DNA from 2 places in the Serratia sp. MMO-28 genome. Region 2 is predicted to be linked to the other one. Evidence: predicted binding sites of a transcription regulator. Region 2 holds the regulator's gene; the other holds the start of a gene.
What was found. Region 2 encodes PurR, which represses purine synthesis genes. Its sites were predicted from a motif close to CANGCAAACGTTTGCNTG; they were not measured.
Positions count from the first base shown of each region.

Region 1: the regulator PurR is predicted to act here: its motif matches at 5,091-5,108, upstream of purT (formate-dependent phosphoribosylglycinamide formyltransferase).

Region 1 is NZ_JBBCVB010000012.1:89,790-97,115, forward strand. It holds gene WG891_RS12630 (CoA pyrophosphatase) at 302-880, opposite strand; gene pabB (aminodeoxychorismate synthase component 1) at 877-2,250, opposite strand; gene WG891_RS12640 (glycosyltransferase) at 2,509-3,516, shown strand; gene WG891_RS12645 (YoaH family protein) at 3,580-3,819, shown strand; gene purT (formate-dependent phosphoribosylglycinamide formyltransferase) at 3,856-5,034, opposite strand; gene WG891_RS12655 (fimbrial protein) at 5,174-5,731, opposite strand; gene dbpA (ATP-dependent RNA helicase DbpA) at 6,167-7,326, shown strand, end outside.
Region 2 is NZ_JBBCVB010000044.1:24,659-31,984, reverse strand. It holds gene WG891_RS25095 (riboflavin synthase subunit alpha) at 1-211, shown strand, start outside; gene cfa (cyclopropane fatty acyl phospholipid synthase) at 280-1,431, opposite strand; gene punC (purine nucleoside transporter PunC) at 1,772-2,989, opposite strand; gene punR (DNA-binding transcriptional activator PunR) at 3,104-4,048, shown strand; gene purR (HTH-type transcriptional repressor PurR) at 4,045-5,070, opposite strand; gene cydH (cytochrome bd-I oxidase subunit CydH) at 5,413-5,502, shown strand; gene sodB (superoxide dismutase [Fe]) at 5,567-6,145, opposite strand; gene WG891_RS25060 (C40 family peptidase) at 6,396-7,202, opposite strand.

The DNA.
Region 1 (7,326 bases), on a different contig from region 2:
AGAGGCATTATTGTTATGGCTGCGGCAGCCTGAGCTGCGCAGGAAACCAGGTGCTGACATCAAGCGTCTGCGGCGCTGCTTCCTAGGTTGAAACCTTACTGTAATAGTGGTTTATCCCGGGTGATGGTATTTTACAGGTATTTCATAATGTTTAAGAGAGTATTTACGGTTTTTTTAAAAGACGGATGCGCCGAACAGTAGTTGAAAAAGCATTGCTATGACGTGATAGCGATCGCTTTACATAGGGAAATTATAAGAGATAGGCACAATATTGCGCGGTAAGTCACAGAAACTGGCGGCTTTAAATGCTCACCTGCTGCGCCAGACGGCGGATGATGGCGGCGGTCAGCCCCCAGACGAACTGGCTTTGATACCAGGAAAGATAGAGCCGATGCGAGTGGCCACCGCGGTGAATATCCAGCGGATAATAGCGTGAAAGCGTCAGCGCTTCGTGCAGCGGCATTTCAAACACCTCCGCTACTTCTTCGGCATTGGCATAGAATTCGATGTCTGGTGGTATCAGGCCAACGATGGGGGTGACCTGAAAGCCGGTGTTGCTGTCCAGCGGGGCCAGTTGCCCCAGCACATGCACTGCCTGCGAGGGGATCGCCACTTCTTCCTGTGCCTCACGCAACGCGGTGACGATCGCTGAACCGTCTTCGGCATCGGTTTTGCCGCCTGGAAAGGCCACCTGGCCTGCGTGCTTGCGCAATGAATCGGCCCGGCGGGTAAGCAACAGGGTCGGCTCCGGCCGGCAGATAATCGGGATCAGCACCGCGGCCGGGCGCACGTTATGTGAGGCCTGCGTTGCCTGCGGCAACTGCAGTTGAAAACGGCTGATGAAAGCGGCCAGCGACGCCGGATGATCCTGATCTCTCACGAAACGGTAAACTCCCCCAATTGTGGCAATATTCGGCCTACCTTATCAAAGGTTTCCTGATATTCCGCCTGTTCCTGGCTGTCGGCAACGATACCCCCCCCTGCAGAACAATATAGACGACCTTTTTCGGTCATCAGCGTTCGGATGGTGATATTGGTGTCCATGGTGCCGCAGGCGCTGATGTAACCGATGCTGCCACAATAGGCATTACGCCGCTGCGGCTCCAGCTCTTCGATGATCGCCATGGCGCGGACCTTAGGAGCGCCAGTGATCGAGCCACCAGGGAAGCAGGCACGCAGCAATTCGGTGGTTGGCGTGCTGGTGGGCAGAATGGCGGTGATGGTGCTGACCAAGTGATGTACTGCTGGGAATGGCTCTACGGCAAACAGTTCCGGTACGCGCACACTGCCCGGCTGTGCCACACGGCCAATATCGTTGCGCAGCAGATCGACAATCATCAGGTTTTCAGCGCGATCCTTGGCTGAATGGGCCAACTTATGTGCCTGGGCGGCGTCTGCCGCCGCATCGGCCAGGCGTGGCAAGGTGCCTTTGATTGGCCGAGTCTGGATCCGTTGGTTTTCCAACCACAGAAAGCGCTCCGGTGACACACTCAGCACGCTGTTTTGCGGTAGCCGCAAAAAAGCAGAAAATGGGGCACGGTTGCTGGCGCTCAATTGACAGAAAGCCTGCCATTCGTCACCTTGATAAGGCGCGGAAAAGCGCTGTGCCAGATTGATTTGGTAGCAGTCACCGCTGCGTAGGTATTCCTGGATACGGCGAAATTTCTCACCATATTGCTGGCGCGTCATATTCGCTTGCCAGTTGCCCGTCAGGGTAAAAGGCACGCAAGCGGGGGCCTGCTGCTGGTTGAGCCAGCGCCAGCGTTGTTCAATATCGCCATAGCAGAGCAGCGTCAGCGTTTGCCGCTGATGATCGGCAATCAACGCCCAGTCATAAATACCGACCGCCATATCCGGCAGGGCGATATCCGCCTGAGCCCACTGTGGCAGGGCTTCTACGCGCCGCCCTAAATCGTAGCCGAACAGCCCTAATGCGCCGCCCTGGAAAGGGAGATCCGTATGCGGCTCTGGCTGCAGGTGCAGGGCATCCAATTGCTGTTGTAACAGCAGGAAAGGATCTTCTGGCGAGTTTTCACGCTCTGCGCCACGGCAAATCTCGGTGTTTGCGCCATGGGTGGTCAGAGTGACGCGCGGTTCAGCAACCAGGATATCAAAGCGATTATGTGAGTGTTCGGCAAACCCGGAATGCAGCAGCATAGCCCAAGGTTGCTGCGCCAGTGGGGCAAACAGTTCCAGCAGTGACTCTCGGGTATAGGGCAAAGATTTAAGGCTCGGAGTGGTTGCACTCATAGGTTTCAATGGACCTGACAGACTGGAATGACGATGTTGACCGGCCATTCTGCCATATTCTGCTCGCGGCTGCAGCCTGCAGCGGTTCCCGATGAAAAGTAAACGGAAGTTAAATGAAGCATTTTTTGTGACTTTTCTTCGCCGGTAAAATGTGAAAATCGAGAATTATTGGCATTAAAAAATATCGATTTCAGCAAGATAGTGCATTGAATTTATTAGAATAATTAAATTTTCACTTTTGTCAGCAATGAGTCCGATATGTCATTAAAACTGAGTGTGATTGTCCCTCTGCATAATGCCGGGGAGTTGTTTGTGCCTTTTTTGGCGTCTTTGCTCGCACAGCAGGAGCCATCGCTGGAAGTGATCATTGTTAACGATGGTTCTACCGATGGTTCAGGGGAAATTGCTCACCGCTATGCCGCTCAGTACCCGCATATCAGCGTGATCGATCAAGAGAATGCGGGCGTATCCAATGCGCGTAACGCCGGATTGGCCGTCGCGCGTGGGAAATATGTCGCCTTTCCTGACGCCGATGATGTGTTAGCCCCTGACATGTATTCAACGCTGGTTGAACAGGCAGAACAGTATCAATTGGATGTAATGCAATGTAACGGTGAACGTTATTTTGCCAGTCATGACGAGCAGCAGTTGATTATCCCACCGCAGCGCTTGAAGAGCACCCGCGTGCTCAGCGGCACGCAATGGCTGGAAATGGCGCTGAAATCCAGGCGTTTTATTCATGTGGTGTGGCTGGCAGTTTATCGTCTTGATTTTATCAGGCAGCATCAGCTCTATTTTGAACCTGGTTTGCACCATCAGGATATTCCCTGGACCACCGAAGTGATGTTTAACGCCCAACGGGTGAAATACCTCAGCAAACCGCTGTATCGCCAGTGGGTGCACGAGCGGTCGATTAGCAACCGCCGCCGTGTTGGGCTGGCGAATGTTGAATATCAGCGTCATTACATGAAAATTGTAGAGATGCTGGTGGCGTTGAATCAGCGCTATAGCCAGAAAATTCCCCTTTGCCCGGCGTTTCATTGGCAAATCACGCGTGAAGCGCTGGGGATCTGCCACAGTATTCGCCGCGAACCCGAGCCAGAGGCACGGCAGCAGATCACTGAAGAATTCTATCGGCGTGGCATCCATCGAGCGATGATCGCCAATATGCGTGGGGTCAAGCAGGCCTGGCAGGTGATGCTGTGGCTGCGTCGCCTGAAACAGTGGCGCAGCCACAGCCGCAGCCCGATAGGAGCAGTTGAATAACAGACGTAGGGTTCCATGGTTTTAAGGCGTATAATCCACGTCTATTTTACCGGGGAGAAACACATGCTTGCAGGTATGCCATCACTGAGTCATCAAGAGCAGCAGGAAGCGGCTGAACGTATCCATCATCTGATGGAACAAGGCATGAGCAGTGGGGAAGCCATTGCGCGTGTCGCACAGGAAATCCGCGAAAAACATCAAGGGGATCGGGTAACCGCCCTGTTCGATGATGAAGAGGAAGAAGCGCAGGAAGAACCGACCGAATATCTGGAAGACGACGCGGAAGACGACGAAAATTATTGATCTTATCGGGGTTCGGCATGCCGAACCCCTGCGTTATCAGCCTTGAACTTTCACTGCCGCAGCCGCTTGTTTCGCCAATTCTACTGCTTGCTCAACGTTTGCCGCGGTGGCCAGTGCCACACCCAGGCGACGTTTACCGCTGATGTCCGGTTTGCCGAATAAACGCACCTGATTGTGGTCGCTTAACGCCTCAGTCAACCCGCTGAATCGAACGTTTTCGCTGGTCAGTTCCGGCAGGATCACCGCTGAAGCCGAAGGCCCGAACTGGCGGATGCTACCGATTGGCAACCCAAGGAAAGCACGTACGTGCAGGGCGAACTCGGACAGATCCTGCGAAATCAGCGTTACCATGCCGGTATCGTGCGGGCGTGGCGATACTTCACTGAAAATCACGTTGTCACCGCAGACAAACAGCTCAACCCCAAACAGGCCAAAGCCTCCCAAGGCGTTCACCACGTTTGCGGCAATCGCCTGGGCACGGCTTAACGCGAGCTCAGACATCTGCTGGGGCTGCCAGGACTCACGGTAGTCGCCGTCTTCCTGACGATGGCCGATCGGGGCACAGAAGTGTATGCCATCAATGGCATTGATGGTCAGCAAGGTGATCTCGAAATCAAATTTCACTAATCCTTCCACGATCACCCGGCCACCGCCGGCGCGGCCGCCTTGCTGGGCATATTCCCAGGCGCTGCCAAGCTGTTGCTCGCTGCGGATCAGGCTTTGCCCCTTGCCAGACGAACTCATCACCGGCTTGATGATGCATGGATAGCCAATTTCGGCTACCGCCTCACGGAAGCCCTCTTCGCTGTCGGCAAAGCGATAGGTTGAGGTTGGCAAACCCAGCGTTTCTGCCGCCAGGCGGCGGATGCCTTCGCGGTTCATGGTCAGACGGGTAGCTTCGGCACAGGGCACCACGCGGTGCCCCTGTTGCTCCAACTCAACCAGCATACTGGTAGCGATGGCTTCAATTTCCGGCACAATGTAATCAGGGCGTTCCAGCTCAATTAGCGCTTTTAATGCCTGACCATCCAGCATATTGATCACATGGCTACGATGGGCCACATGCATGGCAGGGGCGTCCTTGTACCGATCGACAGCAATTACTTCCAGCCCTAAACGCTGGCATTCAATGGCAACTTCTTTGCCTAACTCGCCGGAGCCGAGCAGCATAACGCGGGTGGCCGATGGGCGTAGGGCGGTTCCAATAGTCAACATAGTCTCGTACCTGATTCTGATAGAAATAATGCGGTCTGATAATGGGGCGCATTATATACGAAAACGATTGCGTGTGCGGGCTGCGAAGCTGCAAAAGAAGGCCGAGCCACCGCGCAATTAGCGGCCCGGCTGAGGAAAATTATGGATAGATGATGCTGAACTGGGTGGTGACATTGGCTGTGCCAGCCTTAATCTCGTTGCTTACTGCCACATAACGGCCAGTGAAGATGAGTTTATTGATATTCCCGGGCGTAGTATCCAACTCGACCTTGTAGGAAAGGGTGTTAGGGGCTATTGAGGCATAGATATTGTATTTGGGATCGTTTTGTATCTGGAATGCAATGCCTTTAGCGGTTGTTGGCGCATCCTGATCATCAAGAGCAAAAGCGCGATAAGCGGTGTATTCTGAAGCGGTACCTTCAAATCGAATTTGTGCATTTTTCACCTGTGGAGGGCAGTTGCTCAGTTCTATTTCAAACTCCTTTAGGGCAGCGGTTGCACCAGGCGAAGGAAATTGCCCGATAGCCATATCATCAAGCACAATATTTTGAGATGGAGTAATCATACAGGCGGTTCCCAGCAGCTTTGAGCTGAAAAGCAATGTGCCATCGCTAGCCATGGCCGCGCAGATTCTGAACCCGACCAGTATACAGGCTAGGGTAATAACACAAGAGGTAAAGGATTTTTTCATCATCATACGTTTCCTTGTTTAATATTTTTAAATGAGTCATTTCCTGGAAAATAAAAAATGACGACCTCGCTAGTTATAATCATTTTTATTTTTCATTGAAGGGGCGAATTATCTTATTGAATATGCTTTATAAGGTGCATTTTGGATGCTTTTTTTGTTTATTGAAAAATGACGAATTAATATTTTTTATTTTATGAAGATTCTTAACGTAAAACGGAGGATTTTTGTTTCCTTATGGTTAAATATTTTATTGACTTTTGTTTGATTTAAATCAAATTTTGCGCGGTGTACTGACACTTAGCAGGATGGCGCTGCGTGGTTTTGTGCAGTTTTTTTACTGCTGCAATCCGGAATCTGCATTAACTCTGTTATCATCTGCGCCTGATCCGGTGCCAGCCCGCGGGCCGCGCCGCCTTTCCACTTGCTATAAGAGTTATTGCCGTGAGCACAGTATCCTTTTCTTCCCTGCCGCTGCCAGCCGAACAGTTGGCCAACCTCAACGAACTGGGGTATGCCGAAATGACGCCGGTACAGGCCGCAGCGCTGCCCGCCATCCTGAAAGGGCAGGACGTTCGTGCCAAAGCGAAAACCGGCAGCGGTAAGACGGCAGCATTCGGCATTGGCCTGCTGGATAAAATCAACGTTGCCCAAGTAGCGGCTCAGGCGCTGATCCTGTGCCCGACCCGTGAATTGGCCGATCAGGTGAGCAAAGAACTGCGCCGCTTGGCACGCTTCACGCAGAACATCAAAATTCTAACCCTGTGCGGCGGCCAGCCGGTAGGGCCACAGCTCGATTCGTTGGTGCATGCGCCGCATATCGTGGTGGGGACACCGGGGCGCATTCAGGAGCATCTGCGTAAGAAAACGCTGGTGCTGGATGATTTGAAGGTGCTGGTGCTGGATGAAGCCGATCGCATGCTGGATATGGGCTTTGCCGATGATATCGACGACGTGATCAGCTATACCCCACAGCAACGCCAGACGCTGCTGTTTTCCGCCACCTACCCGGCAGGCATCGAGCGCATCAGTGCCCGCGTGCAGCGCGAGCCGCTGAACGTGGAGGTGGATGGCGATGACGAGCCGACCACCATCGAACAGCGTTTCTATGAAACCACACGCGATCAGCGCCCGGCGGTGTTGGTTGCGGCGATCCGCCATTACCAACCCGCTTCCTGCGTGGTGTTCTGCAACACCAAGCGTGACTGTCAGAGCGTGTTTGAAGCGCTGGAAGCGCGCGGCATCAGCGTGCTGGCACTGCATGGCGATCTGGAACAGCGCGATCGCGATCAGGTATTGGTACGCTTTGCCAACCGTAGCTGCCGTGTACTGGTGGCGACCGACGTCGCGGCCCGGGGGTTGGATATCAAAGATCTGGAACTGGTCGTAAACTACGAATTGGCGTTTGACCCCGAAGTGCACGTACACCGCATTGGCCGCACTGGCCGTGCGGGTATGGACGGGCTGGCCATCAGCCTCTGTACGCCACAGGAAATGGCGCGTGTCCATGCGATCGAAGAGTATCTGCAAATGACGGCTAATTGGCTGCCGGTTTCAGAACTCAGCGGTGCGTCAAATGTCTCGTTAGAGGCTGAAATGGTCAC
Region 2 (7,326 bases):
CACCATTGGTGAAGTGATCAATAATCGCTTCTGTGTGCATCTGATCCCGGAAACGCTGGAGCGCACCACGCTGGGCAAACGGCGTTTGGGGGATAAAGTGAATATCGAGATTGACCCGCAAACTCAGGCGGTGGTGGATACGGTTGAGCGCGTGCTGGCCAGCCGCGAAGCGGCAATTGCAGCGGCAGAGGCATTGGTACCAAAGGCCTGAGTGATTACCTTGGCTAAACAGAACCCCGGTGTGCCGGGGTTCTTCGTCTTTGAGCCCGTGCGCTGTTATCAACGTGGAACACGCAACCCGCCTTCAACACCTTTCGGGCTGAATACCACCTGCCACAGTTGGATGTCACGGGCGCGAAATGCACCGGCGCAGGCGTTCAGATAATAGCTGAACATGCGTTCAAAGCGTTCGGAATAGCGCAATGCCAACTGCGGCCACGCCTGTTGAAAACGTTCATACCAAGCCATCAGGGTGCGATCGTAATCTGCGCCGATATTATGCCAATCCTCCATGACAAAGCGCCCTTCACTGGCTTGGGCGATATGCTTGACCGAGGGCAGGCAGCCATTCGGAAAGATATATTTGTTGATCCACGGATCAACATGCATATCTGTCTGATTCGAACCGATGGTGTGCAGCAGGAAGATCCCATCAGGTTTTAAATTACGCTCAACCACTTTGAAATAGGTGCGGTAATTTTTCGGGCCGACGTGCTCGAACATTCCGACAGAAACAATGCGGTCAAACTGCTGGTGAAGGTCCCGATAATCTTTCAGTAAGATTTCCACATCCAGACCGGCACAGCGATCTTGCGCCAGTTTTTGTTGTTCTGCGGAAATGGTCACGCCCACCACGGAAACGCCATAGTGTTTGGCGGCATAAGCAGAAAGCCCACCCCAGCCACAGCCGATATCCAACAGGCGCATGCCGGGTTGCAGGTGCAGTTTCTCGCAGATCATACGCAGTTTGGCCTGCTGCGCCTCTTCCAGCGTGGTGGCTTCTTTCCAGTAACCGCAGGAATATTGCATATAAGGGTCGAGCATCAACGTAAACAGATCGTTGCCCAGATCGTAATGTTCTTTGCCGACAATCCAGGCACGTTTTTTGGATTGCAGATTGCCCAGGCGGGCGGCCGCAATGCGCAGCGTATCTTTCAGGTGGCGGGGCAGTTTCTTCTCAAGACCGGCAGAGATAACGCGATGAAAAAAGATGTCCAGCCGTTCACATTCCCACCAGCCATCCATATAACTCTCGCCCAACCCCAGCGAACCTTGCTGCATAACGCGTTTAAAGAAATTGGGGTTCTTAACCCGAATATCGAAAGGACGTGAACCGTTGATCTCAATACCGGCCATGCTGAGCATTTCATGCACGATACGGTACCATTGGTTATCCTGAATGCTCAGATCTTCTATACACGATGAACTCATAGCTTCTCCATCATCTTCTTCTGACTTATGGCCCATAAGAAAATAGCGTAGACAATTTCTGCTGAGGCATACATTTACCTACGATGAAATTTCGCCGTGGTGTCGGATATCCGATTATGATCAGAGGAAATCTAAGAGGCCCTCAGCGTAATAAAGCCTGAGAAAATGGCCGCTTAAATAAAGTGTGACGCTATTCGCGTACACAACAGCTATTGCAATACACGTTCTATAAAGATGTTATTTTAAAAGGTTGTTTCGAGTATAGGCTTGCCGAGGCGCACACTCAACAGTAAATCGCACTCGGCCAAAATTTTCATTAAGTGACTATTTATCAAGATCATTATGACATGGAGTCAGCATGTACCACCGGGGTTGTCTGCCCATCAATCTCTCCCTTCCCGCGTTGAATCATGTACCCCAAGGCGGCCAGAACAACGGTTGCGACCATTACGGTCACGGTCGCCAGCAGCGGCTGAGTGATAAATGCCGAAACCAACATGCTGGCGATAAAACAGAGCCCCAGTTGCAACGTATTCTGCAATGCCGCGGCTTTACCGCTGTTATTTGGGAAGGGCATCAAGGCATTTGCCACCAGAATCGGGTAACTGGCACCGTTGACCAAGGCCATCAGGCAGAACGGGATAAGCAGGCTGGTTAATGTCGGTTGACTCAGCGTAGCGACCAGATACAACGCCACCATACTTATGCCATAAGCTATCAGCAGCCACGGCAACAGCGTTTTGCCAGAAATGCGGTTTAAGGCAGTGCGGCAACCGTAACCCCCCAATAAAAAGGCCAGCGTCTGCGGAACATAGCTCAGGCCGATATCGTTCGGGCTGTATCCCATATTGCCGAGAATAAAGGGTGAACCGGTCAACCAGGCAAAGAAACTGGCAGAACAGGCAGCAAAGATCATCACGTTGCCGCTGAAAACCGGCGACTTCAGGATTTGCAGGAAGCTGAGGGTGGGTTTTTTATCGGCAGAAGGCACGATTCTGGCCGTTTCTTTCAGTAGCAGGGTGGGAACGAACAATAAAGCGGCAATACCCAGCAGCACGGTAAAAATGGCCCGCCAGCCCAGATGATTCAGCAGCCAGGCACCCACCAGTGGCGCTAACGCCGGAGAAAGGGCAACCAGCGGCATGATGGTGGCGAAAATGCGGTTCACTTTACCATCGCGATAGCGATCCACCACGATAGCCTGCCAGGTCACGGCAGCGGAACAAACGCCAATCGCCTGGATGAAGCGTAATGACCACAGTTGCAGGGCATTTTGCACCCACAACATCCCCAGGCAGCCGAGCGCAAACAGCCCCAGGCCAAGCAGCAGAACCGGTTTGCGGCCCAGATGGTCAGAGAGTGGTCCCCACACCAGTTGAGCAAAGGCGAAACCCGCCAGAAAGATACTCAGGCTGGCGCTGATGGCTCCGGCAGAGATTTGCAAATCCTGTTGCATGGCGCTGAAAGCGGGCAGATACATATCGGTTGCCAGATAGCCCAGCATACTCAGGCCCGCGAGATAAAACATAAATCCAAAATTTTGCATGGTATTTCTCATTAACATTTTCTTATTGCAGGTTTTTTAGCGGCGGCAAGTGTATCCGGCTGGATCTCTGCTTGTGAAACGGTAATATTTGCTAGGTGCTGTTAAAAAAATTGAAGGCAAAAGAAGATGTGGTCTGAATATTCTCTCGATGTGGTTGACGCGGTAGCGCGCACCGGCAGTTTCAGCGCGGCGGCACAGGAACTGCATCGTGTGCCGTCAGCCGTGAGTTACACCGTACGGCAACTGGAACAATGGTTGGCCGTATCGCTGTTTGAACGCCGCCACCGTGATGTGGAACTGACGCCTGCCGGTGTGCTGTTTGTCAAAGAGGCGCGCACTGTTATCAAAAAAATGCTTGATACTCGCCGTCAATGCCAGCAGGTAGCCAATGGCTGGCGCGGGCAGTTAAGAATCGCGGTGGATATTATTGTCAAGCCGCAGCGCAGCCGCCAACTGGTGCTGGATTTTTATCGTCACTTTCCCGATGTGGAACTGATGGTGCAGCCGGAAGTGTTTAACGGCGTGTGGGATGCGCTGGTGGATGGCCGAGCTGAGATGGCGATCGGTGCCACGCGTGCCGTGCCGGTGGGCGGGGGATTTGCCTTTCGCGACATGGGTTTTATGAACTGGCTGTGCGTGGTGAGTGCCACACATCCCTTGGCCTCCCTGACCGGCCTGCTGCGTAACGAGCAATTGCGGCCCTATCCCTCTTTGTTGCTTGAGGATACTTCGCGCAACTTACCGAAACGCGTGACCTGGTCTTTGGATAATCAGCGGCGGCTGACCGTGCCCGATTGGGTTTCTGCTGTCGACTGCTTACGCAGTGGGCTGTGTGTTGGCATGGTGCCCGCGCATCGCGTGCTGCCGTTAGTGCAAAGCGGCGAACTGGTAGCCTTGCAACTGTATGAACCGTTCCCCGCCAGCGCCTGTTGCCTGACCTGGCAGCAGAATGCGCAGTCACCGGCGATGGCCTGGCTGCTGGAGTATCTCGGGGACAGTGAAACGCTCAACCAGGAGTGGCTGAGCGAAGAAGTGCCGGGCAGCGTCGAGGTGCCCGGCACAGGCGCTTAACGGCGGTAGTCGATGAACGGGCCGTCGGCCACGGAGCGGCGCTCGATCAGTTTGGGATGCACTTCAATCACCTGGGATTCTTCACGCTTGCTGATAATGCGATCCAGCAACATGGTGAAAGCCATCTCCCCCAGGTGCTCTTTCGGCTGATGGATGGTGGTCAGGGCCGGGGTGAAATAGCGCGCATTACGCACGTTGTCATAACCGATCACCGAAATATCCTGCGGGACGCGCAGCCCCAGCTCGTCGGCGGCACAGATAGCGCCCATCGCCATAATATCGCCGCCGCAGAATACCGCCGTAGGTCGGTGCTTTTGTGACAGGATCTGGTGCATGGCCTTATAGCCTGAATCGGGCTCAAAATCCCCTTGGACGATCCACTCTTCACGCACGTCTACATTGGCTTCCTTCAGGGCTTTGAGGAAGCCCTGATGGCGGCCGCCGCCGGTGTTGCGCGACAATTGGCCTGGAATCGCACCGATATCGCGGTGGCCGCGTTCCAGCAGATAGCGGCCAGCCAGATAGCCGCCTTCAAAGGCGTTATCAATAATGGTGTCGGTGAAATCCCCGCGTGCGGCGCCCCAGTCCATCACCACCATCGGGATATGGCGATAATCCTCCAACATGCCCAGTAACTGGTCCGGGTATTCGGAGCACATGATCAGCAAGCCATCGACGCGTTTTTGCGCCAGCATCGCCAGATAAGCGCGCTGTTTATCGAGGTTATTGTGCGAGTTACAGAGGATCAGGGTATAGCCTTTGCTATAGCAACTGTTTTCCACCGCCTCGATCACCTCAGCAAAATAGGGGGCTTCGCTTGAGGTGGCAAGCAAACCGATCGACTTGGTGTGATTAACCTTAAGGCTGCGCGCAACGGCACTGGGTGAATAGTGCAGTTCCTTGATCGCCGCCCTCACGGCTTCTTTGGTTTCTTCGGCGACGAAACGCGTTTTATTGATGACGTGCGAAACGGTGGTGGTGGAAACGCCAGCGCGCTTGGCGACATCTTTAATCGTTGCCATGTAAAGAATGACTCCTGAACCCACATGTTACAGCATGTAAGTATGATGTTAATCGTTTGCCTGCGTATACCTATCGTCTCACTGGATATAACCTCTCCAGGGAAGCGGAAGCTGAGTTTTTAGGGCTGAGATCGTAAGCCGTTTGAACAGGAGGGGCATTTTGCCGGTACGCAGTTGTGAACTGCGGATTTTGTCCCATATTGGCGCAAAGTGGAAGATCTATTCAGCATTATAACTTGGGAAATGATAACAAGATTTTAGTCACGAACTGTGTGAAAATGATTTGACGCATTAATCGTGTGGATTTTATGCTTAGCACAGCCAATCTGATAGGGAGTCGTTATGGATACCGATTTGAAGATGTCGTTGATCACCACCGTTTGTGCATTGGCAATGATTATTGTTTTTGGTTTTATCGCAGCATTGAACTAACTTCATAGCAAAAATAATAAAGGCGCAGCATGCTGCGCCTTGTTATCACATCACATCCCGGCCGTTACGCCAGATTCTTTGCCACGAATGCCCAGTTGACCAATGCCCAGAAGTTTTCCAGGTATTTTGGACGCGCATTGCGGTAGTCGATGTAGTAGGCATGTTCCCACACGTCAACGGTCAGCAGCGGTTTGTCTTCACCGGTCAGCGGGGTAGCCGCATTTGAGGTGTTGACGATCGCCAGCGTTCCATCCGCTTTTTTCACCAGCCAGGTCCAACCTGCGCCGAAGTTTTTCACGGCGGCATCGGTGAATTGCTCTTTAAACGCGGCAAAAGAACCGAAGGATTTGGCGATCGCATCAGCAACGGCACCCGTTGGTTCATTGCCACCCTGTGGTGACAGGCAATGCCAATAGAAGGTGTGGTTCCACACCTGCGCTGCGTTGTTGAACACACCGCCGGTAGAGGTCTTGATGATCTCTTCCAGGGTTTTGCCTTCGAACTCGCTGCCTTTCACCAGGTTGTTCAGGTTAACCACGTAGGTGTTATGGTGTTTGCCATAGTGGTATTCCAGGGTTTCTGCAGAAATGTGCGGTTCGAGAGCGTTCTTCTCATACGGTAATGCAGGTAATTCAAACGACATTGCTTTCTCCTTTTTATATACAGCACTATTGTTCCGCTACCCTCCAACCCGATGGCTGACGGAGGAAAACAGAAGGGTTGTGTGTTTTTTATGGACAATAATCTTAGCAACTTTCCGGGTGAAAAAAAGGTTTAAAGCATGTTAAGCGGCTGATTGATTAAAGCATCGGCAGGAAAGGGCGGCTGGCTGAGGGTTCAGCCGCCCTCGTCACCCTTCAAGCCACAACTTGACGTTGCTCGGGTGGGATAAATCAACGGATAGTTTTTGGTGTCACAACCCGGCGAGCACCAATGTAGTGGTTTTGCCAGTAGTCGTTATCCAACTGGCTGACGCGGATTTCTTCGCCGGTGCGCGGGGACTGGATAAACTTGCCGTTACCGAGATACACGCCAACGTGATCGGCAGTGCCGCGGTTGTTGATGCGGAAGAACACCAGATCGCCGGTCTCCAACTCGCTCTTTTTGATCGGCGCGGCATCACGCAGGTGATACATTTCATTGGCGGTACGCGGCATTTTGATTTTCACCACGTCTTTATAGGCGTAATAAATCAGGCCGCTGCAGTCAAACCCGGTATGTGGCGAAGAACCGCCCCATTGGTAAGGTTTGCCCATCTGGCTCATCAGTTTGGCCATGGCGGTCTGCTTGGCATGCTGATAGCGTTTTTTGTGTGCAGGGCTGAGTTTCAGTGGTTTTTCATGCTTCGCCAGCTTTGCGGTGGCCATCTCCGGCTCGCGATGGCGGCCATAGCCTTTCTTATAACCCTTTTTCGGTGGGGTCACTTTGATGCTGGCCGTGTGGGTAGATTTACTCTTTGATTTGACCTGAGTGGTTTTCTTATCGGCCTGCGTTTTTACTTTTGCTGTTTTCTGTGGGGCAACGTTTTTCGCTTTCTTGCTGGCTTTATCCGCTTTCTTTTTCTTGCGATCGTCCGGCCGGGCTTCATTAACGTGGCCTTTACGCTGCTCGGCGGAAATATGTGCCTTTGGCGCAGCGTGCGCCAGATTGAAGAAGAGCTGTGAGAACAACAGCGCAAAAAGCGTAATAATTAAACGCATGTCGACGTTACCAACCTTGGCCTCAAAACAGAAATCTAATGGGTTACAGTATTCCCCAAATTCGCCATATAAAACAGTGGAGAACTCATAAATAGTCACCCATATTGTGAGAAAACGTTAATGG